4 regions of the Streptomyces melanosporofaciens genome follow, and region 1 is predicted to be linked to each of the others. Evidence: riboswitches for the same ligand, from Rfam matches in the RefSeq annotation. Region 1 holds a riboswitch; each other region holds the start of a gene.
What was found. A riboswitch is a leader RNA that binds a small molecule or an ion and turns the genes downstream of it on or off. The one in region 1 is predicted to bind cyclic di-AMP.

Region 2: another riboswitch for cyclic di-AMP. It lies ahead of BLV72_RS18415 (M23 family metallopeptidase); the one in region 1 lies ahead of BLV72_RS13190 (transglycosylase family protein).
Region 3: another riboswitch for cyclic di-AMP. It lies ahead of BLV72_RS25955 (M23 family metallopeptidase); the one in region 1 lies ahead of BLV72_RS13190 (transglycosylase family protein).
Region 4: another riboswitch for cyclic di-AMP. It lies ahead of BLV72_RS13980 (C40 family peptidase); the one in region 1 lies ahead of BLV72_RS13190 (transglycosylase family protein).

The regions. Positions count from the first base shown of each region.
Region 1 covers NZ_FNST01000002.1:2,495,168-2,500,926, forward strand. Annotated here, with positions in the region: gene BLV72_RS13175 (DUF501 domain-containing protein) at 1-124, opposite strand, end outside; gene BLV72_RS13180 (FtsB family cell division protein) at 191-673, opposite strand; gene eno (phosphopyruvate hydratase) at 792-2,072, opposite strand; gene BLV72_RS13190 (transglycosylase family protein) at 2,300-2,986, opposite strand; cyclic di-AMP (ydaO/yuaA leader) riboswitch at 2,994-3,161, opposite strand; gene BLV72_RS13195 (LysM peptidoglycan-binding domain-containing protein) at 3,416-4,423, opposite strand; gene BLV72_RS13200 (cytochrome P450 family protein) at 4,570-5,759, opposite strand, start outside.
Region 2 covers NZ_FNST01000002.1:3,673,808-3,679,566, reverse strand. Annotated here, with positions in the region: gene BLV72_RS18440 (helix-turn-helix domain-containing protein) at 1-114, shown strand, start outside; gene BLV72_RS18435 (DUF397 domain-containing protein) at 114-323, shown strand; gene BLV72_RS18430 (hypothetical protein) at 436-987, opposite strand; partial or broken gene BLV72_RS18425 (hypothetical protein) at 1,168-1,466, shown strand; gene BLV72_RS18420 (aldo/keto reductase) at 1,590-2,534, opposite strand; gene BLV72_RS18415 (M23 family metallopeptidase) at 2,785-3,975, opposite strand; cyclic di-AMP (ydaO/yuaA leader) riboswitch at 3,987-4,121, opposite strand; gene BLV72_RS18410 (PP2C family protein-serine/threonine phosphatase) at 4,429-5,759, opposite strand, start outside.
Region 3 covers NZ_FNST01000002.1:5,343,385-5,349,143, reverse strand. Annotated here, with positions in the region: gene BLV72_RS25965 (HPr family phosphocarrier protein) at 57-338, shown strand; gene BLV72_RS25960 (GntR family transcriptional regulator) at 532-1,287, opposite strand; gene BLV72_RS25955 (M23 family metallopeptidase) at 1,510-2,304, opposite strand; cyclic di-AMP (ydaO/yuaA leader) riboswitch at 2,319-2,482, opposite strand; gene BLV72_RS25950 (M16 family metallopeptidase) at 2,781-4,187, opposite strand; gene BLV72_RS25945 (M16 family metallopeptidase) at 4,184-5,545, opposite strand.
Region 4 covers NZ_FNST01000002.1:2,672,863-2,678,621, forward strand. Annotated here, with positions in the region: gene BLV72_RS13970 (M23 family metallopeptidase) at 1-1,336, shown strand, start outside; gene pcrA (DNA helicase PcrA) at 1,434-3,908, opposite strand; cyclic di-AMP (ydaO/yuaA leader) riboswitch at 4,082-4,251, shown strand; gene BLV72_RS13980 (C40 family peptidase) at 4,260-5,414, shown strand; gene BLV72_RS13985 (L,D-transpeptidase) at 5,498-5,759, opposite strand, start outside.

The DNA of each region.
Region 1 (5,759 bases):
CGCAGGGGCAGCGGTGCGCGATCGCACGCAGGCCCCGGGGCACCCGGCTGAGCTGCTCTCGTACGGCGTGAATGTCCGCGTCGGTGGGCGCGGTGGGCTCCGTCTGGGGCGGGGGCGTATCCATGAGTGGGAAAGTTCTTCTTCGTTTCGATTCGTCACCGGGTGCGACCGGCGGCCACAGCGCGGCGCCTCAGCGGCGCGCGCTGCCCGCCCCCGCCGCGTCCGCCGTGTCCACGGCGTCCCAGAGGTTGGAGTACCAGGGGCGGCCGGCCGCGCCCTGGTCGGTGGAGCGCTCGGTGGAGCCGCTGCCGTCCACCACGCTGTAGCCGGTCTCCCCCGGCATCAGGAAGTGCAACCGCTCCCGGGCCTGCTGCTCGGTGTAGGCGGGGTCGCGCAGCCGGGCCTTCCGCTCCCGCAGCTTCTTCACGTCCTCGCGGGCCCGCTGGGCCTCGCTCCGCTGCTCGGCGATGTCGGAGCGCTGGGAGATGTACTGCCGCATCGGGTAGGCGAGCGCCACCACGAGCGAGCAGACGACCAGCGCGAGCAGGGCCGCGCGGCCGGTCAGCCGGCCCCGGCGGCGCTTGGTCCGCACCCGGTAGACCCGGGCGGCGGCATGCTCGCCGAGCGCCTTGAGCCTGGTCGCGGTGGAGAACCGCTCGCGATCCGCCGGCACGTCGCCTCCCCGGAGATGAGTTCGCTTGAGTGACGCGTAACGCCGTCCCCGGTCACGGTACGGGACCGCGGCCGGGGACGGGTGTCAGACGTGTCTGCTACGTGAGGACGTACGCAGGTCAGCCCTTGAAGCGCGGGAAGGCCGAGCGACCCGCGTACACCGCGGCGTCGTCGAGGATCTCCTCGATGCGCAGCAGCTGGTTGTACTTGGCCACCCGCTCGGAGCGGGCCGGGGCGCCGGTCTTGATCTGGCCGCAGTTGGTGGCGACGGCCAGGTCGGCGATGGTGACGTCCTCGGTCTCACCGGAGCGGTGCGACATCATGCACTTGTAGCCGCTGCGCTGGGCCAGCTCGACGGCGTCCAGGGTCTCGGTCAGCGAGCCGATCTGGTTGACCTTGACCAGCAGGGCGTTCGCGGTGTCGCTGTCGATACCGCGGGAGAGCCGCTCGGGGTTGGTGACGAAGAGGTCGTCGCCGACCAGCTGGACCTTGTCGCCGAGCTGCTCGGTGATGGTCTTCCAGCCGTCCCAGTCCTCCTCGTTCAGCGGGTCCTCGATGGAGACCAGCGGGTACGCGGCGACCAGCTCGGCGTAGTACGAGGTCATCTCGGCGGCGGTGCGGGACTTGCCCTCGAACTCGTACGACCCGTCCTTGTAGAACTCGGAGGCGGCGACGTCCAGCGCGAGCGCGATGTCCTGGCCCGGCTGGTAGCCGGCCTTCTTGATCGCCTCGAGGATCAGGTCGAGGGCCTCACGGTTGGAGCCGAGGTTCGGCGCGAAGCCGCCCTCGTCGCCGAGGCCGGTGGACAGGCCGCGCTCCTTCAGCACGGACTTCAGGGTGTGATAGACCTCGGCGCCCCAGCGCACGGCCTCGGAGAAGGACTCCGCGCCGATCGGCGCGATCATGAACTCCTGGATGTCCACATTGGAGTCGGCGTGCGATCCGCCGTTGAGGATGTTCATCATCGGCACCGGCAGCAGATGGGCGTTCGGCCCGCCGAGGTAACGGAAGAGCGGGAGGTCGGACGCCTCGGAGGCGGCGTGCGCGACCGCGAGGGAGACGCCGAGGATGGCGTTGGCACCGAGCGAGGACTTGTCCGGGGTGGCGTCCAGGTCGAACATCGCCTGGTCGATCAGGCGCTGCTCGGTGGCGTCGTAGCCGACCAGCTCGGGGCCGATCTGCTCGATGACGGCGAGGACGGCCTTCTCCACGCCCTTGCCGTTGTAGCGGTTCTTGTCGCCGTCACGGAGCTCGAGGGCCTCGAAGGCGCCGGTGGAGGCGCCGGACGGAACGGCGGCACGGCCGGTGCTGCCGTCGTCGAGGCCAACCTCGACCTCGACCGTGGGGTTGCCTCGCGAGTCGAGGATCTCGCGAGCTACGACGACGTCGATGGACGGCACGAGGTTCTCCTTCGTATGGGTCTGCGGTAGCAGCACGAGCCTAACGGGCCGGGAGGGCTGCACCCCGCGTTCGCCCGCCCCACGAGACGGGGGCGTGACACAAAAAGCCAGATTCCGAATCACATATCCAGACTTCTGGTGAATCGGGAAATGGGGGAGCCCCGGTGGGGCGCGCCATGGGGGCGGCACGCCCGACCGGGGCTCGACTCTCAGGTGCTCACCGCGGCTCAGCCGAGGTGGAGCTTCTGGCCGGGGTAGATCAGGTCGGCCTTCTCCACGATGTCGTCGTTCAGCTTGAAGAGCTTCTTCCAGCCGCCCTTGACGTGGTGCTCCTTGGCGATCGTGCCGAGGGTGTCGCCGGCCTTGACCTTGTACTCGCCGTCACCCTTCTTGATCGGGCCACGGGGCTGCTCACGCGTGGCGCGCTCGGGCTCGGAGTGCGGCTGCGCCTTCGGCTGGGCAGGCTGGGCGGCCGGGGCCGACTTGGTGGAGGCCGACGGCTGGTCCTGCGAACCGGAGGGCGCGGAGGGCGCGGACGGGCTGCCGCCGGAGGTCAGACCCTTGCCGCAGACCGGCCAGGCGCCCTTGCCCTGGCTGCCGAGGACCTTCTCGGCTATCTGGATCTGCTGGCTCTTGCTGGCCTTGTCCGCGGTGGGCGCGTAGGCGGTGCCGCCGTACGCGGCCCAGGTGGAGCTCGAGAACTGCAGGCCGCCGTAGTAGCCGTTGCCGGTGTTGATCGACCAGTTGCCACCGGCCTCGCACTGCGCGACCTGGTCCCACTGGGAGCTGGTGGCCGCGGAGGCGGAGGTCGCCCCGATGAGGGGCGCCGCCACGGCGGCACCGGCGAGACCGGTGAGCGCGGCGATACGGGTGGCCTTGGAGGGACGGCGGTGCTTCCCGTTGGACTTCAGCATCGTTGGTTCGTTTCCTCACCGACGCCTACGAGGTGAGCTGTCGGGTTCGGACGTGAGTTGCCCGGCCGGTCGCGATGATCGCTCCCGGCTTCACCCCTAGCCGACGAGCCCGTGTCCACAGGCCACTCGGCACCTACCTTGGGTCCCCCGCTCCTGCCTTCGGCGCTGACGCGTCGGATTCCCCCGACCGCCGGCAGGATTCGGCGTGACGATCGACGGTGCTCGCGGTGGCGAGCGGAAAGACGTTAAACACACCTCCCGAGAACGTTCAAACACCCCAATGGCAGCGAATGGGGCTGTAATTGATCTCACCCGGCCCACATCGGCGCAGGTAGGGCCGGGTGAGGAGAGATCGGACAGGAGGTGCGGCCCGGAAATTGTGACGAGATGTATGTCTCACCGGAACCAGATCGGGCAATTCCCCCCGAATCACTGCTCCCTGATGGAGAGGTCAAGTCGCTGACCAGGGATGATCAGGTCGGGGTCGATTCCGATGAGCTCCTCGTTGCTCTCGTAGAGCCCTTCCCAACCTCGGGACACATTTCGGTCCTCGGCGATCCCTGACAGATTGTCACCGGGGCGAACAGTGTAATCGTCGCCCGTGGGGCCCTGGTCGCGGTCCGCGGCGTCGCGCGAAGCGTGGCGCCCGGAGGGCTGCCCGCCCACCGCATCGCCGCCCTCGGCCCGCTCCCCGGCGTCCGGGGAGCCGCGGTGACGGCCGGAGGGCGAGGGGTCGGCGGAGGGATCCGCCGAGGACCCCTTCGAGCCGTCCGACGCCGAGTCGTCCGAGTCGCCCGATGCCGGGTCATCCGAGGCCGAGCCGTCCGGCGTCGGGGTGTCCGATGCCGAGCCGTCCAGCCCATCGGGGGACTTGGAGGTGTGGGGGGCCTCCGGCTCCTCGGTCGATCCGGACGAATCCGGCTTACCGGCGCTGTCGGACGTCCCCGAACGGTCCGACTCCGGCGAGGAGGAGCCGTCCCGCCCCCGGTCCCCCGCCTCGCCCCGGCCGGTCCCCGCATCCGGGGTGGCCGTGCCACCGGGGTTCACATCGGGGGCGCCGCCGCCGTCGGTGAGCCCGGCGCCCAGCGCACAGCTCGGCCAGGCGTCGGGGCCGCGGTCGCCGAGGATCGACTGGGCGACGGATATCTGCTGGGAGCGGCTGGCCAGGTCGGGACGCGGGGCGTACTCCGTGCCGCCGTAGTCCTTCCACATGTCGAGGGTCAGCTGCAATCCGCCGTAGAAGCCGTTGCCCTCGTTGGCGCTCCACATGCCGCCGCTCTCGCACTCGGCGACCTGATCCCAGGTGGCGGTGTCGGCGGCCTGGGCGCCCGACGCCCCGAAGAGGGGCAGGGCGATGCTCGCTCCCGTGACCCCCGCCGCGACGATGATGGCCGGAGCCTGACGGGGGCGACGGTGTCGACCATTACCGGAACGCATGCGATTGCCCTCTCTATGGCGAACTCGGTTGCCGGTGAACATAGCGAGGGCACTCGATCATCACAAGCCGATGTATCCCAGGTCACGCCGAGGTCACACAGCTGATCATTCGTCACCAATGTCCGTACGCACGGGCCTTGGACGCCTCAGCGGTCCGCGGAATTCCAGGTCACCGGGAGCGTGCGCAGCCCGCGCATGATGAGCCCGCCGCGCCACCGCAGATCCTCCGGATCCGCCGCGAGCCGCAGTCCGGGCAGGCGCCGCAGCAGGGTGGCGATCGCGGTCTGCGCCTCCAGCCGGGCGAGCGGGGCGCCGAGGCAGTAGTGGATGCCGTGGCCGTAGCCGAGGTGCTGGTTGTCGCGGCGGGTGAGGTCGAGGAGATCGGGCTCCGCGAACCGCTCGGGGTCCCGGTCGGCGGCGGCGAGCACCACCAGCACCGGCTCCCCTTCGGCGATGCGCTGGCCCGCGAGGGTGAGCGGCTCGGTGGCGAACCGCCAGGTGGCGATCTCCACGGGCCCGTCGTAGCGCAGCAGCTCCTCGACCCCGGCGGCCAGCAGCCGCTCGTCCCCTTCTTCCAGGGCCCGCTGCATGACGGCTCGCTGCTCCGGATGGCGCAGGAGTGCGTAGACGCCGTTGCCGATGAGGTTGACGGTGGTCTCGAAGCCGGCGAACAAGAGGATGAAGGCCATGGCCGCGGCCTCGTTCTCGGTGAGGTGCTCCCCGTGGTCGCTGGCCCGGATCAGCCCCGAGATCAGATCCTCCCCGTCCTCTTCCTCCCTCCGCTCCACGAGCTCCAGGCGCTTGCGGTGGATCAGCCCGCCGAGATACGCGCGGATCCTCTTCACGGCGCGGGCCACTCCGCCGCGCGGGCCTCCGCCGTGCCGGATCATCGCGCCGGCCCAGTCCCGGAAGTCGTCCTGGTCCTCGCGCGGCACCCCGAGCAGATCGCAGATCGCATAGATAGGGAGAGGGAAGGCGAACTCATGGATGAGGTCCGCCTCTCCCCTTTCCTCGAAGGCGTCGATGAGCTGATCGGTGAGGGTCTGCACGCGAGGGGTGAACGCGGCCACCCGGCGCGGGGTGAACGCCTTGGAGACCAGGCGCCGCAGCCGGGTGTGGTCGGGAGGGTCGATATTGAGCAGATGTGTCATCAGGTCGGCACGTTGTTCGCCGGGAATGCCCACCTTGCCCTTTGCGTGGGCCGCCGCGCTGTGCCGCTGGGGGTTCTTGGAGAGCCGGGGATCGGCCAGTGCCTTCCGGGCATCGGCGTAACGGGTCACCAGCCAGGCGTCGACACCACTGGGCAGCGTGGTCCGGTGCACCGGGGCGTGCTCGC
Region 2 (5,759 bases), 1.2 Mb from region 1:
GAGAAGGATGAGGAACTGGAGCGCTACCGGGTCGCGTTCGACTACCTTCGCGCTCAGGCGCTGGACATGGCCTCGTCCTCCGCCCTCATCGAACGTGTCCGCGAGGAGATCTGATGCGCGAAGGATGCATACCCGATAGAGATGCCGGCTGGTTCAAGTCCTCGTACAGCGGTGCCGGTAACACTGAATGCGTAGAAGCGTCCTTCGGACCGGGCAGGGCCGCCGTGCGGGACTCGAAGGAGCCGGGTCGAGGCGTGCTCGGGTTCTCCGACCGCGCGTGGGCGGACTTCGTCACGGCCGTGCGGGGCGGGGAGTTGGGCTGAGCGCCGGTGCACGAACCGCGCGGCATGGCGGTCGCCCGGCCGGGCGGGGGCGCAAGCCCGCGCCCGGCGGGCGAAGGGCCCACCGGGCGCGCGGGGCGTGGGTGCGGGGAGGTTACGGGTGATACTTCTCCTCGACCGTCTCGGCACCGCCGGACTTGCGGTCCATGGTGACGCGGACGGTCACGCTGTTGGTCTTCACGGCCTTCTCCAGGTCGTCCACGGAGCACTTCGCGGTGCCGTAGCCGTCATCGCCGATGGACGCGCCTTCGGCGCCGTCGTCCTCGGCGCAGATCGCGGCCGCGCCGAGGATCTGCGTGGCGTTGGATACCAGGAAGGCCTGCTCCATGCCGCCGTCCTCCGGCTTGACGGTCATCTTGCCGGGGGCTAGGTACTTCAGCGTGCCCTCGATCGTCTTGTGGTTACCCGCGTTGGCGACGCCGCTTCCGTCAGGGGCGGACATCGCCTTGGCGGACTTGCCGCCGTCCTGGCCCTGCGAGCCGCTCTTGGACTGAGTCGAGGCCGAGGCGTGCTGCGAGCCGGCGGCGTCTGCCGACCCGCCCTGCCCGCAGGCCGTGGCCCCCAGGCCCAGTGCCGCGGCGGCGACGATGGCGGCGGCGATGCGGCGGCCGACGCGGCCACGGAAACGGTTGGTGGCGGTGGTCATCGTGGGTCTCCGTTGCTCTGTTCTCGCGTCTCGTTCCCGGACGACAACCAGCTTCGAAGAACGGCTTGGCGTTCTGCTAATAGTCGGCTAATGCGACACGAGCGGCACACCGCAGGATGCGCGCCGTGGGGCCTGCGTATGGTCGGGGGCAAGGTGACCCTTGGAGTGGGAGGTAGCGGGATGGCTGGAGTGCCGGCGGGGGTTGTGGCTGCGGGTGGGTTGGTTGGGGGGTATTCGGTGGCTCGGTGGACCAAGAGGCGGCCCTTGGGTGGGGTTGCCCTCGCGGCTGCCGGGGCGGTGGCCGCTCGGGGTGGCGGGAGAAGGCCGGGAACGGGGCCGCCGCTGCGCTCAGTGCGGCGTACGTCGCCGCGTTCGCCGGGTCGCATCCGCTGGCGAAGAAGATCGGGGCCTGGCCGTCCGTCTTCGCCGTCGCCGGTGGCGTTGCCCTCGCGTCCTGGGCCCTCGCCGATCGGCGGTAGGGGTCCTCAGTCGTATGTAGCGGTTCGCGTACGTGCGGGGGGCTCAGGCGGGCGGGGCTTGTGGCCCGCCCGCCGTCCTACCGTCCGCCGGGCGGTTCGCCCCCGTCCCGTCCCGCCTTCCCGTCAGTCCGATGCCGACGTCAGCAGGTCCAGTTCCGGCTGGGTCAGCTTGAGGTCGATCGAGGCCAGGAGGGCGGGGAGCTGGTCGACGGAGCTGGCGCTGGCCAGGGGGGCCACGACCGTGGGCTGGGCGAGGAGCCACGCCAGGGCGACCGTGGCGGGCTCGGCGCGGTGGTTGGCGGCGACGTCGTCCAGGGCGGCGAGGACCTTCTGGCCGCGCTCGGTCTCCAGGTGCTGGGCCGCGCCCGAGGAGCGGGGGCTGTCGACCGCCGTGCCCGGGCGGTACTTGCCGGTCAGGAAGCCGGACGCCAGGGAGTAGTACGGGATGGTCGCCAGGTGGTGGCGGGCGGCGACGTCGGCCAGCTCACCCTCGAAGGTGTCGCGGGATACCAGGTTGTAGTGCGGCTGGAGGGCGACATAGCGGGCCAGGCCCTCCTGGGTGGAGAAGGTCAGCAGGGCCTCCAGGCGCTCCGCGCTGACGTTGGACGCGGCGATCTCGCGGACCTTGCCCTCCCTGACCAGCTCGTCCAGGGTGGTGATGATCTCCTCCACCGGCACCGACGGATCGTCGTAGTGGGTGTAGTAGAGGTCGATGTAGTCGGTGCGCAGCCGCTGGAGGGATTCCTCGACGCCCGATTTGATGGCGGACGAGGTCAGGCCGCGGGGCTCCGGGGAGCCGCCGCCCACCTTGGTGGCGAGGACGACGTCGGAACGGTTGCGCCGGGAGGCGAACCAGTTGCCCAGGACGGTCTCGGACTCGCCGCCCTCGTTGCCCGGCACCCACGCGGAGTAGACATCGGCGGTGTCGATGAAATTGCCGCCCGCCGCGACGAAGGCGTCGAGCACCCGGAAGGACTCGGACTCGTTGGCGGTCCAGCCGAAGACGTTCCCGCCGAGGGAGAAGGGGAAGACGGACAGGTCACCGATCTTCTGTGTGTTGTCAGCCATACGTCTTTACAACGGGTGGCCGGGCGGGGTTGTTCCTGGAGTGGTGGCTGGGCGGGGTTGTTCCTGGAGTGGTGGCTGGGCGGGGTTGGTTCTGAGGGGTTGGTCCTGAGGGGTTGTTCCTGAGGGGTTGTTCCTGGGGGGTTGTTCCTGGGGGGTTGTTCCTGGGGGCGGCCCCGTCGGGACGTAAACCGGCGGCCCTGGCGTCAAGGGGGGAGAGAGCGCCAGAGCCGCCGGAGTATCAGGGGTTGTATCAGGGGTTCATCCCGTGCTGGCGCAGCCAGGGCATCGGGTCGATCGGCGAGCCGCCGCCCGGCCGGACCTCGAGGTGGAGGTGCGGGCCGGTCACATTGCCGGTGGCGCCGACGCGGCCGATGACGTCGCCCGCCGTCACCTTGCCCGAGGTGACGACCATCGAGGACAGGTGGCAGTACCAGACCTCGGTGCCGTCGCTGAGGGTCAGCACGATGCGGTAACCGTACGAACCGGCCCAGCCCGCCTGGGTGATGGTGCCGCCGTGCACCGCCTTGGCCGGGGTGCCGGTCGGGGCGGCGAAGTCCTGGCCGGTGTGGTCGGCCGACCAGATGTCGCCCGCCTGGCCGAAGCTCGCGGTCAGGGTGTACGAGCCGACGGGGAGGGTGTACGCGGCGGCGAGCCTGGCCTGGCGCTCGGCCGCGGCCTTCTTCTCGGCCGCCTCCTTCGCCCGCTGCTCGGCGGCCTTCTTCTCCGCCTCGGCCTTGGCCTTCCGCTGCGCGGCCACCTCCGCGGCCTGGTCGGATGCCTTCTCCGCGGCGGCCTTCGCCGCGGCGGTGCGGCTGTCCTCGTCCGCCGCGTTCTGCTGGTTCTCGGCCTGCTGGAGGATGCGGGCGCGGAGCGCCTCGCCCGCGTCGGTGGTGCCGCGCTGCTCGTCCTCGCTGGTCAGCCCGGCCTGGGAGAGCGGGGCGGCGGCCGTCTGCGGGCCGCCGCTGTCGTCCGACGCCCAGGAGCCGATGCCGGGCAGGTCCTTGGCGGCGGGCAGGCTGGCCTTGACCTCATCGGCGACATGGCCGAGGTCCGGCATGGAAATGGGCGGCTTGGGACGGTCCTTGGCGCTGGCCATACCGCCCGCACCGACCGCCGCGATCACGCCGACCCCGAGGACGGCGCCGCTGCGCGCCATGGTCCCGCCGCGCTGCTTGGCCACGCGGTGCCGGCCGCGTACGGGAGCGATGGACTCCTCGGTGGGGTTCCACTCCTCCCAGGGCTCGGTCTCGAATCCGGCACCCGGGCCCTCGAACGCGTCCCCATCCGCATCCGGGTACCGATCGTCGGGGGCGAAGTGGCCGTCCCCGGAGCTCATCCCGGCGCCGGCGTCGAAGCCGGGGCCGTAGGCGGTGGCGGTCCCCAAACCGCCTCCCCGTGTGCGATACGGGGCCTCGTCCAGGGCAGACCTGTTGGACGCCACGGAGGCGCACTCCTTTCCTTCCTTCTCGCCTACCGGGTTAGCTGACGGGTTCGGAGCAGGAAGGTCTCCTACGGGTCAGGTTCGACCCGATTCACCCCAAGGTGTTGGTTCCCCGGTTCCCTTGGTGCTTCTGGTGGTGCGGTACTGCCGGTGTACGTATGGGATTCGGCGACGGCGCACGGTGCCGCCCTTGCGACGGTTGTGACGACCGCGCTGCGTTATCGAACGTTAATAGAGAGCGCGATGTGATTCCAAGCTGTTCTGAGGAATCCGCGCACCTTTGGCATGAACTTAGCGCTCAAGAGGGGACAGATCGGGGCGAGTCGGCACACTGGCCAAAGGTTCACAAAAACGCGTGCGGACCGATCGTGCAGCAATTGTTATGCGGAGGGAGCTCGGTCGACTACGCACGGTATGGACCCGGTCGGCTACGGACGGTATGGACCCGGTCGGCTACGGACGGTGGGGAGTGTCGCCGCCCCCCGTAAGGCCTGTGCGGTGCGCATCACCGCCGTCGCGCCCGTTCCCCCGTCCGTTTCCGCGGGCCGGGGTCCGGCGGACCGCCAGCAGCGCCATGTCGTCCGACGTCCCGCCGTCCGTATGGCGCTCGACATCGGCCACCAACGCGTCCAGCAGCTCCTGCGGATCGGCGAAGCGGCGGCCGCGCAGCTGCTTCGCCGGGTCGTAGAACGCGCCATTGCGGTCCCGGGCCTCCGTCACCCCATCCGTGAACAGCAGCAGCGTCTCCCCCTCCTCGAACCCCAGCTCCATCACCCGGTCCGGCCACCCGGCCAACTCCCCCATCCCCACCGGCAGCGCCGCCGCCTCCGGCTCCAGGGCGCGCACCGCGCCGTCCTCCGCCATGAGCAGCGGTGCCGGATGGCCGCGGTTGAGCAGCCGCAGAGTGGAGCCGCCACGCGGAATCTCGGCCACCACCGCCGTCGTGAACCCCTCGAACACCTCCAGGTCGGCCCGCCGGGCGCCCTCACGCTGCAGCGCCCGTTCCAGCCGGCCCACGAGCGCCTCCAGAGTCGTCTCCTGCTCCGCCGCCTCCCGAAAGCAGCCCAGCAGGATGGCCACGACCTCCACGGCCCCCAGCCCCTTGCCGCGTACGTCTCCGACGGTCAGCCGTACGCCGTGCGGGGTGTCCTGGACCGCGTACAGGTCACCGCCGATCGCCGCGTACTTCTCCGCCGGGACGTAGCGCGCGGCGATCTCCAGCCCGGCGAGACGGGCGGGCGGCGCGGGCAGGACGGCGCGCTGGGCCGCCTCCGCGACACCGCGCGCCGAGGCGAGCCGGTGGTAGCTGCGGCGTACGACACGGTTGATCGCCACCGCCAGCACGGTCACGGTGGCGACCGTGACGATCTCGGTGGCCGCCTGGGTCGGGTCCGTCACACCGTGCAACTCCGCCAGCAGGCAGGTCGTGAGGACGGCGATGACGGCCATGATGACGGTCTGGCGCAGCGGTAAGAGCGCCGCGGCGACCAGAGGGGCGGCGGCGAAGAAGGGCGAGGCGGTGTAGCCGGACGGGGTGGCCAGGTCGAAGCTGACGCCGCCGAGGATGAGGAGGGCGGGAACCCAGCGGGCCACCCGGCGGCCCGGCAGCCCCTGGTGAGCGTCCTCGGCCGGGCCGGGCCCCGCGGTGGGGCCGGTGAATGCGTCGGCGGAGACACCACCGGCCGCGGCGCCGGTGTCGATGAGCGTGCGCAGGCGGGTGCGGCGGCGGTGGGTGTGCGGGCGGCTCAGCCGGGGCCAGGCCGTACGCCACTCCGTACGGGCGC
Region 3 (5,759 bases), 2.8 Mb from region 1:
ACACCGTATGATTTTGGTCTAGACAACAGCACCCGTCACACCTGAAGGGCAACACCATGGCTGAGCGCCGCGTCACCATCGGCTGGGCCGAGGGCCTGCACGCCCGCCCTGCGTCGATCTTCGTCCGGGCGGCCACCGCCGCCGGCGTCCCCATCACGATCGCCAAGGGCGACGGCACCCCGGTCAACGCCGCCTCCATGCTGGCCGTGCTGGGCCTGGGCGCCCAGGGCGGCGAGGAGGTCGTCCTCGCCTCCGACGCGGACGATGCCGAGGTCGCGCTCGACCGGCTGGCGAAGCTGGTGGCGGAGGGCCTCGAGGAGCTTCCCGAGACCGTCTGATCCACCGCCCGATTCACATGTGATTCCTGTGTGATTTCCGTGTGATTCAAGGGTTCGGCACGGCGGGGCCGCGGCGACCATTACGGTCCCCGCGGCCCCGCTGTTTTCCGTTTCCACCCGGACTCGGCGGACCGAAAACCGGGCGCCGCAAAACCATGCGGAGAATTCCCGAGAGTTGTATACGGGATCGCTGTTAATTCCGGCCGCTCGCCGTGTTTACGGAATGTTTCGAAGCGCTCACCGGGATGGGGCGGCGCTGCCGGTATTCCGCCAGCGCGCGCTCGGTGTGCGCTGCGGCGAGCGCCCGCGCCCGGTCGGCGTCACCGCGCGCCACCGCGTCCACCAGCGCGCCGTGCTCCGCCCAGGACTCCACGGCCCGCGCGGCCGGGTCGGGGCGCCGGGCACCCCCGGGCGGTGCGGACTGCGGCGCGGGCACGGCCGCGTACACCCACGCGGTCTTGCGGCGCAGCTGGACGAGCATCGCGGCCAGGCTCGGGCTGCCGGACGCCTGGGCGAGCGTCTCGTGGAACCAGTCGCCCAGCGGCCGCAGCTCGCCGAGCCGGCCGTGTTGGGCCCGCTCCCGGCCGAGCCGGACCAGCCCGCGCAGCACCTTCAGATGGGCCTCGGTGCGGCGCTGTGCGGCCCGCGCGGCGCCCAGCGGCTCCAGCAGCGCCCGGATGTCCAGCAGATCGGCCGCCTCGCGCTCGGAGGGCTGGGCGACGCAGGCCCCCGCGTGCCGCCGGGTCGTCACGAAGCCCTCGGACTCCAAGGTGCGCAGGGCCTCGCGGACCGGCACCCGCGAGACGCCGTAGCGCCGGGCGAGAAGTTCCTCGGTGAGCCGGCTGCCGGGCTGATGGGTGCCGGAGACGATGTCGTCGCGAATCGCCGTGCACACCGCATGCGCCGAAATCCGGCGACCGCCCTGGGCCGCGGTCGTATCCCCGCTCACTTCCGGTCCCACATTGTCGAACCTCCGCCTTAATGCCCGCGAAACGCATCCATGGAACGCGCATTGCACGACTCTATTCCCATCGGACGTCATTTCCGATGGCGGAGTGCATTTCATGGATATTTTTTGGTCAGCGGGCGGCGGCACGCCGAAGGCCCCGTCCGGTGGACGGGGCCTTCTCGGAGACTCGCGGGGGTCGGACGTGAGCGGAGTCCCGCGGGGTCAGACGTTGACGCCGTGCGAGCGCAGATACGACAGGGGGTCGATGTCCGAGCCGTAGTCCGGACTGGTGCGGGCCTCGAAGTGCAGATGCGGTCCGGTGACGTTGCCGGTGGCGCCCGACAGGCCGATCTGCTGGCCGGGGGTGACCTTCTGGCCGACCGAGACGCTGATCGACGACAGGTGGCCGTACTGGGTGTAGGTGCCGTCGTTCATCTTGATGACGACGTTGTTGCCGTAGGAGCCGCCCCAGCCCGCCTCGACGATCTCGCCCATGCCCACGGAGTGCACCGAGGTGCCGGAGGAGGCGTGGAAGTCGATGCCGGTGTGGCTGCCGGAGGACCACAGTCCGCTGGCCGCCTCGTAGCCGGTGGAGACGTAGGAGCCGCTGATCGGCGACTCGAAGGTGTTCAGGCGCTTGCGCTCGGCCTCGCGCGCCGCGCGCTCCTTGGCCTCGCGCTCGGCCTTGGCCTTCTTCGCCGCGGCCTCCGCCTTTCTGGCGGCCTCCTGGCGGGCGATCGTCTCCGCCTTGGCCTTGGCGGCGGCCTGCTCGGCGGCGGTCTCCTGGGCCTGCGCCTGGTCCTCGATGTGGTCCGCGATCCCATCGCCGATCACGATCGCCTGGGTCAGACCGGTCTGCTGGGCACTGGGGCCCGTGTCGGCCGCGAACGCCTGTCCGGTGATCCCGGCGACCACACCCGAGGCGACGGTGGTGATGCCCACGACGTTCGCGCCGGTGCGGACGTTGACCTTGGTGGTGCGGCGGTGTTTCCCGGTGGCAGTGCGGGTGGACGCCATACTGAGGCGCACTCCTTTCCTTCCTTCTCGCCTACCGGGTTAGCTGACGGGTTCGGAGCAGGAAGGTCTCCTACGGACTCCTCCCCCAGCTGAGGAAGGGGCCCGATTCACCCCTGGGGACGTGTGGGTCCCCGGCTCCCCTGGCTCGCGCCGTACGGGGACTCGGCGATGACTGTCCGTGCCGCGGGTGCGGCGGGTTGCCGGCGAACAGCCGGACTGACGCTAAGCGGGCCCGCTGTCGATCACCAAACGGTTCCGGTTTTTTGTTGCTCTCCCCACAAACCAAACAAGCTGTCACTCCCGCAAATCGGGCATGAAGGAAGGACCCCGGCACCCTTACGGGGGCCGGGGTCCTTCCGTCGTGAGCTCGTTGACCGGACCGTCTGCCGGATCGTCAGTGAACCGGGATCGTCAGTGAGCCGGCCTGGGCGTCGGCTCCTCGGCCGGATCCGGCCACTCGGCCAACTCCTCGCGGCTCAGCCGGAGATGACGCGCACCTCGCCGATGCCCAGCGCCCTGACCGGCTCCTCGATCGCCGAGGCGTCCCCGACCAGCACCGTGACCAGCCGGTCCGCCGGGAAGGCGCTCACCACCGCGGCGGTCGCCTCCACCGTGCCGGTCTCCGCGAGGCGGGCGTACAACTGCGCCTGGAAATCGTCCGGAAGATGCTGCTCGACCTGGTCGGCGAGAGTGCCCGCGACGGACGCCGCCGTCTCGTACTTCAGCGGGGCGACGCCCACCAGGTTCTGCACCGCGACATCGCGCTCCTCGTCGGTGAGCCCCTCCTCCTTCAGCGTGCGCAGCACCTTCCAGAGGTCCTCCAGCGCGGGCCCGGTGACCTCGGTGGCCACCGAGCCGCTGATCGCCAGCATGGCGGCGCCCGCGGAGCCGCCCGAGGGCGCCGGGGGCGCCGAGCGCAGCACCTGACCGAAGGCGCGCACCCCGTAGGTGTAGCCCTTCTCCTCGCGCAGCACACGGTCGAGGCGGGAGGTGAGGGTGCCACCGAGGCAGTACGTGCCGAGCACCTGCGCGGGCCAGATCCGGTCATGGCGGTCGGCGCCGACGCGCCCGATGAGCAGCTGGGTCTGCACCGCGCCCGGCCGGTCGACGATCACCACACGGCCGAGGTCGTCCGCGACGATCGGGGGAACCGGGCGCGGCGCGCCCGCCCCGCCCGTCCAGGCGCCCAGGGTGTCGGCGAGCGCCCCGTCGAGGTCGACCCCGGTGAGGTCGCCCACGATCACGGCGGTGGCCGTGGAGGGGCGGACATGCGCCTCGTAGAAGGCCCGCACGGCCGCGGCGTCGATGCCCTCGATGGTCTCCTGGGTGCCCTGGCGCGGCCGGGACATCCGCGACTCGGCCGGGAAGAGGGCCGCGGAGAGGGCCATCGAGGCGCGGCGGGCCGGGTTGGCCAGCTCATGGGGGATCTCGTCCAGCCGGTTGCGCACCAGCCGCTCGACCTCGCCGTCCGGGAAGGCGGGCGCACGCAGGGCGTCGGCCAGCAGACCGAGCGCCTTGGGCAGCCGGGAGACCGGGACCTCCAGGGAGACGCGGAGGCCGGGGTGGTCGGCATGCGCGTCCAGCGTGGCGCCGCAGCGCTCGAGCTCGGCGGCGAACTCCTCGGCGTCGTGCTTGTCGGTGCCCTCCGACAGGGCGCGCGCCATGATCGTGGCGACGCCTTCGAGCCCGGTGGGCTCGGCGTCCAGCGGCGCCTCCAGATTGATCTCGACGGCGACGACCTGCTGGCCGGGGCGGTGGCAGCGCAGCACGGTAAGGCCGTTGGACAGCTCACCGCGCTCGGGGGCCGGGAACGCCCACGGCTTGGGCGCGCCGCCCTTGGGCTGCGGGTGGAAGGTCATGGTCGCGGTGACGGCGTCGCTCACTGGGCCGCCTCCCCTTCTGCGTCGGTCTCGGCGGTGTCGGCTGCGTCCTCGGCGCCCTGGACGGGCTCATAGACCAGCACGGCGCGGTTGTCGGGGCGCAGCCGCGCCGCGGCCACGGCCCGCACCTCCTCGGCGGTGATGTCGAGCACCCGCTCCACGGCGGTCAGCGCCAGCTGCGGGTCGCCGAAGAGCACGGCGTACCGGCAGAGCTCGTCGGCCCGGCCGCCGACCGTGGCCAGCCGGTCCAGCCACTCGCGCTCGATCTGCGCCTGCGCCCGCTCCATCTCCTGCGGGGTCGGCCCCTCCTCGGCGAAGCGGGCCAGCTCCTCGTCGACGGCGGTCTCGATGGCCGGCACCTCGACACCGCCGGAGGTCTTCACGTCCAGCCAGCCCAGCGAGGGGGCGCCGGACAGCCGCAGCAGGCCGAATCCGGCGGCCACGGCGGTGCGGTCGCGGCGCACCAGGCGGTTGTGGAGCCGGGAGGACTCCCCGCCGCCGAGGACGGTCAGCGCCAGATCGGCGGCGTCGGCCTCGCGGGTGCCGTCGTGCGGCAGCCGGTAGGCGGCCATCAGGGCGCGGGCCGGGACCTCCTCCTCCACGACCTCGCGCAGCTGGCCGCCGATCACCTCCGGGAGCGTGCCGTCGCGGGGCGGCCGCTTGCCGTCGTGGGAGGGGATGGAGCCGAAGTACTTCTCGATCCAGGCGAGCGTCTGCTCGGGGTCGATGTCGCCGACGATCGACAGCACGGCGTTGTTCGGCGCGTAGTAGGTGCGGAAGAACTCCCGCGCGTCCTCCAGGGAGGCCGCGTCCAGGTCGGCCATGGAGCCGATCGGGGTGTGGTGGTACGGGTGGCCCTCGGGGTACGCCATGGAGACGAGCTTCTCGAAGGCGGTGCCGTACGGGACGTTGTCGTACCGCTGGCGGCGCTCGTTCTTGACGACGTCGCGCTGGTTCTCCAGGCTCTCCTCGTCCAGTGCGGTCAGGAGGGAACCCATCCGGTCGGCCTCCAGCCACAGGGCGAGCTCGACCTGGTGGGCGGGCATGGTCTCGAAGTAATTGGTGCGCTCGAAGCTGGTCGTGCCGTTGAGCGAGCCGCCGGCCCCCTGCACCAGCTCGAAGTGGCCGTTGCCGGTCACCTGCGCGGAGCCCTGGAACATCAGGTGCTCGAAGAGGTGAGCCAGGCCGGTGCGCCCCTTGACCTCATGGCGCGATCCGACGTCGTACCACAGACAGACCGCGGCGACCGGGGTCAGATGGTCCTCGGAGAGCACCACGCGCAGGCCATTGGCCAGGCGGTGCTCGGTCGCTTTCAGGCCGCCGGAGCCGGCCTGCTGCGTGGCCGTGTGACCCATGGGCATGTACGTCCCTTCGATCGCGTGATGGAGCGCGTGCCAGCCGCATGCGCAGCGCTTCTGTCACTGTATGCAAGGGGACGGACATCTGGCGAAGTTCCGGTCCGTTCCCGTCCTCCCGAGCTGCCCCGAACCGTTTCGGCGGCCTCTCGGGCGTTGGACCTCGCCCTTCAAAGGGCCGTCACACGGGGTTGCCGCACCCGGTTTCGGGACCCGCTCC
Region 4 (5,759 bases), 180 kb from region 1:
CCCCGCCCAGCAGGACGCCGAAACCGGCGCCCAGTGGGACATCGGCGCGTGGGACACGGGCGCCACCGGCCACACCGAGATGCCGGGCCAACAGTGGGACCAAGGCGCGGGGTACGAGGCCGAGGCGTACACCTCGGGCGTGGACACGGGCCAGACCCAGTTCTGGGACACCACCGCCTACGGGACCGTGGACGAGGGGCAGCATTACGACCACTCGGGGCTGACCCAGCCGGGGCTCGACCACGCGGGCTTCGACCAGCAGGGGCTGGACCACCACCCCGGGCTCGACCAAACAGGGTTCGACCAAACAGGGTTCGATCAGCACCAGCCCGAACACGAGGCGAACAGCTTCGAGCAGACGGCCGTGTTCGAGCCCAACTCCTTCGACCAGACCGGCGCATTCGAGCAGTCGAACGCCTACGAGGCCAACGCCTTCGAGCAGACCGGCGGCTTCGAGCACACCGCCGTCTTCGATCCGGTCCACGAGCCCGACCAGTCGTACGATCCGGCCCCCGAAGCGGAACCTGAACCCGAGGCGGCGGCCGTGCGGGAATCCGCCCCCTCCCCCCGCCGGGAGGCGAGCCGCGGCCGCCGCCGTACCCCCTCGCCCCGTCCCAAGCGCTCCGCGCTCCTCACCGTCGCCGTCCCCTCCGTCTGCGCCCTGGGCGTCACCGCCGTGGCCGCCGCCTCGGTCAGCGGCGTGGGAAGCGACAAGAAGGACGAGTCCACCACTCAGGCCGCCCCCGACACCGCGGCGGCCCCCGTGAAGCCCTCCGTGGCCAACAGCAAGCTGGACTCCCAGCTCGCCGGGGTCCGGGAGGGCGCCGACGACTTCCGCGACCGCGCCAGCCGCACCCAGGAGCGGATCGACCTCCAGGCGCGCCAGGCCGCCGAGAAGAAGCGCAAGGCCGCCGAGGCGGCGCGCAAGGAGGCGCTGCGCCCGAAGTTCGCGGTGCCCGTCGCCCAGCACGGTCTGAGCGCCATGTTCGGCCAGGCCGGTATCAACTGGATGTCCGTGCACACCGGCATCGACTTCCCGGTGAGCTACGGGACGCCCGTGATGGCCGCCACCGACGGCACCGTGACGACGCAGTGGAACGACGCCTACGGCAACATGGTCGTCCTGACCAGCCCGGACGGCACGGAGACCTGGTACTGCCACCTCAGCAGCGCCAAGATCCGCTCCGGCACCGTCAAGGCCGGGGAGACCATCGCGTACTCCGGGAACTCCGGGAACTCCACCGGCCCCCATCTGCACTTCGAGGTCCACCCCGGCGGTGGCTCGGCCATCGACCCGCTGCCCTGGCTGCGCGGAAAGGGTCTCGACCCGACCTGACCGGCTCCGGGACCGGCCCCGCCCCCGACCCGGATCCTGACCGCTGGAGCGCGCCGCCGGCGCGCTCCAGCCTCAGTGCTTCGGCCAGCCGCCAGAGCTACAGCTTCTCCACCGGTGCGTACCGCAGCAGCAGCCGCTTCGGCTTCTCCTCGCCGAAGTCGATCGTCGCCTCCGCGTTGTCCCCGCTGCCCTTCACCGCCACCACCGTGCCGAGCCCGAACGAGTCATGGGTGACCCGGTCGCCGATGGCCAGCGCGACCACCGGACGCTCCTTGGCCCGCCGGGTCGCGAACCCGCTGCCCCCGGTGCGCGAACGCGACGACGACAGACTGGACGACAGCCCCGACGGCGGGGTCGAGGCGACGCCGCCCATGGACGCCGACGGGGTGGCGGGCCCGGTGCGCCGCCACCGGACATACTGGTCCGGGATCTCCTCCAGGAAGCGGGAGGGCGGGTTGTACGCGGGCTGGCCCCAGGCACTGCGCATGGTCGAGCGGGTCAGATAGAGCCGCTCGCGGGCCCGGGTGATACCCACATAGGCCAGCCGCCGCTCCTCCTCCAGCTCCTTGGTCTGGCCGAGCGCCCGCATATGCGGGAAGACGCCGTCCTCCATGCCGCTGAGGAAGACGACCGGGAACTCCAGGCCCTTCGCCGTGTGCAGCGTCATCAGCGTGATCACGCCGGAGCCGTCGGTGTCCTCGTCGGGGATCTGGTCGGAGTCGGCGACGAGCGCGACCTGCTCCAGGAAGTCCGCGAGGGTGCCGGGGTTCTCCTCGCCGCGGTCCTGCTCGAACTCCAGGGCCACGGCCGCGAGCTCCTGCAGGTTCTCGATCCGGGTCTCGTCCTGCGGGTCGGTGGACGCCTGGAGCTCGGCCAGATAGCCGGTGCGCTCCAGCACCGCCTCCAGGACGGTCGCCGGGCCCGCCCCGGACTCCACAATGGTGTGCAGCTCCTCCATGAGCGTGTTGAACCGCTTGACGGCGTTGGCCGAGCGGGCCGCCATGCCGTACGCGTCGTCGACCCGGCGCAGCGCCTGCGGGAAGGTGATCTTCTCGCGCAGCGCCAGCGCGTCGATCATGGCCTCCGCGCGCTCCCCGATGCCGCGCTTGGGCACGTTCAGAATCCGGCGGAGCGGGACGGAGTCCTCGGGGTTGGCCAGCACCCGCAGATAGGCGAGGACGTCCCGGACCTCCTTGCGCTCGTAGAAGCGCACGCCGCCGACGACCTTGTACGGCAGCCCGACCCGGATGAAGATCTCTTCGAAGACACGGGACTGGGCGTTGGTCCGGTAGAAGACCGCCACGTCACCGGCCTTGGCGTCGCCCGCGTCGGTCAGCCGGTCGATCTCGTCGGCGACGAATTGGGCCTCGTCGTGCTCGGTGTCGGCCACATAGCCGGTGATCTCGGTCCCGGCGCCGGCCTCGGTCCACAGGTTCTTCGGGCGGCGGTTCTCATTGCGCTCGATGACCGCGTTGGCCGCGCTCAGGATGGTCTGGGTGGAGCGGTAGTTCTGCTCGAGGAGGATCGTCCGCGCGGTGGGGTAGTCCTCCTCGAACTGGAGGATGTTGCGGATCGTGGCGCCCCGGAAGGCGTAGATCGACTGGTCGGCGTCGCCCACCACGCACAGCTCGGCGGCCGTGGTCTCCTCGGTGTCCGTGCCCACCAGCTCGCGCACGAGGGTGTACTGCGCGTGGTTGGTGTCCTGGTACTCGTCCACCAGGACGTGCCGGAAGCGGCGGCGGTAGTGCTCGGCCACGTCCGGGAACGCCTGGAGCAGATTGACCGTGGTCATGATGATGTCGTCGAAGTCCAGCGCGTTGGCCTCGCGCAGCCTCGCCTGGTACATCGCATACGCCTCGGCCAGCGTCTTCTCGAAACCGTCCGTCGCCTGTCCGGCGAAGGTCTCCTCGTCGATCAGCTCGTTCTTCAGGTTGGAGATCTTGGCGCTGAAGGACTTCGGCGGGAACCGCTTGGGGTCGAGATCCAGATCCCGGCAGACCAGCGACATCAGCCGCTTGGAGTCGGCGGCGTCGTAGATCGAGAACGATGAGGTGAAGCCGAGCTTCTTGGACTCGCGGCGCAGGATGCGGACGCAGGCGCTGTGGAAGGTGGAGACCCACATGGCGTTCGCCCGCGGGCCGACGAGCTCCTCCACCCGCTCCTTCATCTCGCCCGCCGCCTTGTTGGTGAAGGTGATGGCGAGGATCTGGCCGGGGTGCGTCCCGCGGGCGCCGAGCAGATAGGCGATGCGGTGGGTGAGCACCCGGGTCTTGCCGGAGCCGGCGCCCGCGACGATCAGCAGCGGCGAGCCGGTGTGCTCCACGGCGGCTCTCTGCTGCTCGTTCAACCCCTCGAGCAGGGCGGACGGGTCCACGACGGGCCGCGCCGCGCCGTCCCGGTAATGGGCCTCCCGGGGCACGGGCGCGTCGAAGCCGCCGCTGAACAGGTGATGCGGCACGTCCTCGGCACCGTCGGGGCCGGGGTGCGCCGAATCCTCGGGCGGCGGCGGTGGCTCCTCGTTCGAAGGAGGCCCGAGGTCCGCCAGGAAGCTGTCGTCAAAGAGGCTGCTCATCGCTCCCCGAGTCTAGGCCGCCCCACTGACAGCCGATGCCCGAACATCACGAAACGGTTTCGGGCAAAACGGCCACCAGTCTTCACAGGAGCCCCACGTGTTGGCTACCGTCCTGCGTCAGGCGGCCCGGAAGATCCGTCGGCGAACCACGTCGGCACGGGCGGCCTCCGCCGAGTCCGGCACCGCCGTAGGGCGCCCGGAGCCGGGGACCCGACAACGCAACACCGGGGTGAATCGGCCCGAACGGCGTGGCACGCAGGTGCCGCCCGGACACGGCCGTAGGGCAACCTTCCGTACCGCCCGAACCCGACAGCTAACCCGGTAGGCGGTCCACGGAAGGAGTCGCCTCCCTTGGCGTCGCACCGCAAGCCGCGGAGCCGAATACCGGCCCCGCTCACCGGTCACGGCCGCCGTACGGCCGTCGGGTTCACCACGGCCGCTCTCGCATCCGTCACCCTCCTCTCCCAGACGGCCAACGCCGCGCCGGGCGACCCCAAGCCGGCCGCCCCGTCGATCGAGAAGGTCAAGGAGAAGGTCGACACCCTCTACCACCAGGCGGAGAGCGCCACCCAGCGCTACAACGCCGCCAAGGAGCGGGCCGATCAGCAGCGGGGCAAGGTCGACAAGCTGCTGGACTCCGTCGCCGAGCGCACCGAGAAGCTCAACGAGGCGCGGCGCACGCTCGGCGCCTACGCCGCCGCCCAGTACCGCGACGGCGGAATGGCCCGCTCCGCCGCGACCCTGCTGTTCTCCAACGATCCGCAGGACGTCTTCGACCAGTCGCATCTGATCGACCGGCTGACCGGTCGGCAGAAGCAGGCCGTCGACGACTTCCAGAAGCAGCAGGCGAGCGCCGCCAAGGAGCGCGGTAAGGCCAGCGAGAGCCTCGCCTCGCTGACCGCGTCGCAGAAGCAGCTGAAGACCCAGAAGAAGACCGTCCAGGACAAGCTGACCGAGGCCCGGCGGCTGCTGGCGAATCTGACCGCCAAGGAGAAGGCGCGGCTGGCGGCGATCGAGAAGAAGAAGGCGGAAGAGGCCCGCCGTAAGGCGGCCGCGCTCGCCGAGAAGCAGCGCCAGGAGGCGGCGCGCAAGAAGCAGGAGCAGCAGAACGGAGACAGCAGCTCCGGTTCGACGACGCCCTCGGCGCCGGCCAACAGCTCCAAGGCGGCCCAGGCCATCGCCTTCGCGAAGTCGCAGCTCGGCAAGCCGTATGTCTGGGGCGCGACCGGCCCCAGCTCCTTCGACTGCTCAGGGCTGACGCAGGCGGCCTGGAAGACGGCCGGGATCTCGCTGCCGCGCACCACCTGGGACCAGGTGAAGGCCGGTACGCGCGTCTCGACGTCCGAACTCCAGCCGGGCGATCTGGTCTTCTTCTACGACGACATCAGCCATGTCGGCCTCTACATCGGCGACGGGATGATGATCCACGCGCCGAAGCCGGGCGATGTGGTGAAGAAGGCGCCGATCACCGAGATGCCGATCTACGGGAGCGTGCGGCCCGCGTAGGGCGGCACGGGGGCCGCACGGCCCTTGGCGTGCCGCTGCCCGGGGCCGGGGCCCCGGGCAGCGGCATCCGTCACCTCATCGGCTCACGTGCCGGGCTTGCGCCCGTAGACGTACACGTCGTCGCCGTTCTTCAGCAGGCTCCAGTACTTCTTGGCCTCGCCCGTGCGCATATTGACGCAGCCGTGGGAGCCGGGCGGGGACCATACGCTCCCGGCGATCGAGTGGAACGCCTGACCGCCGTCGAAGAACTGGCTGTAGGGCATGGCGACCTTGTAGAGCGTCGACCAGTGGTCGATGTTCCGCCAGTAGATCTTCTTCAGCCCGGTGCGGGTCTCGAAGCCGTTC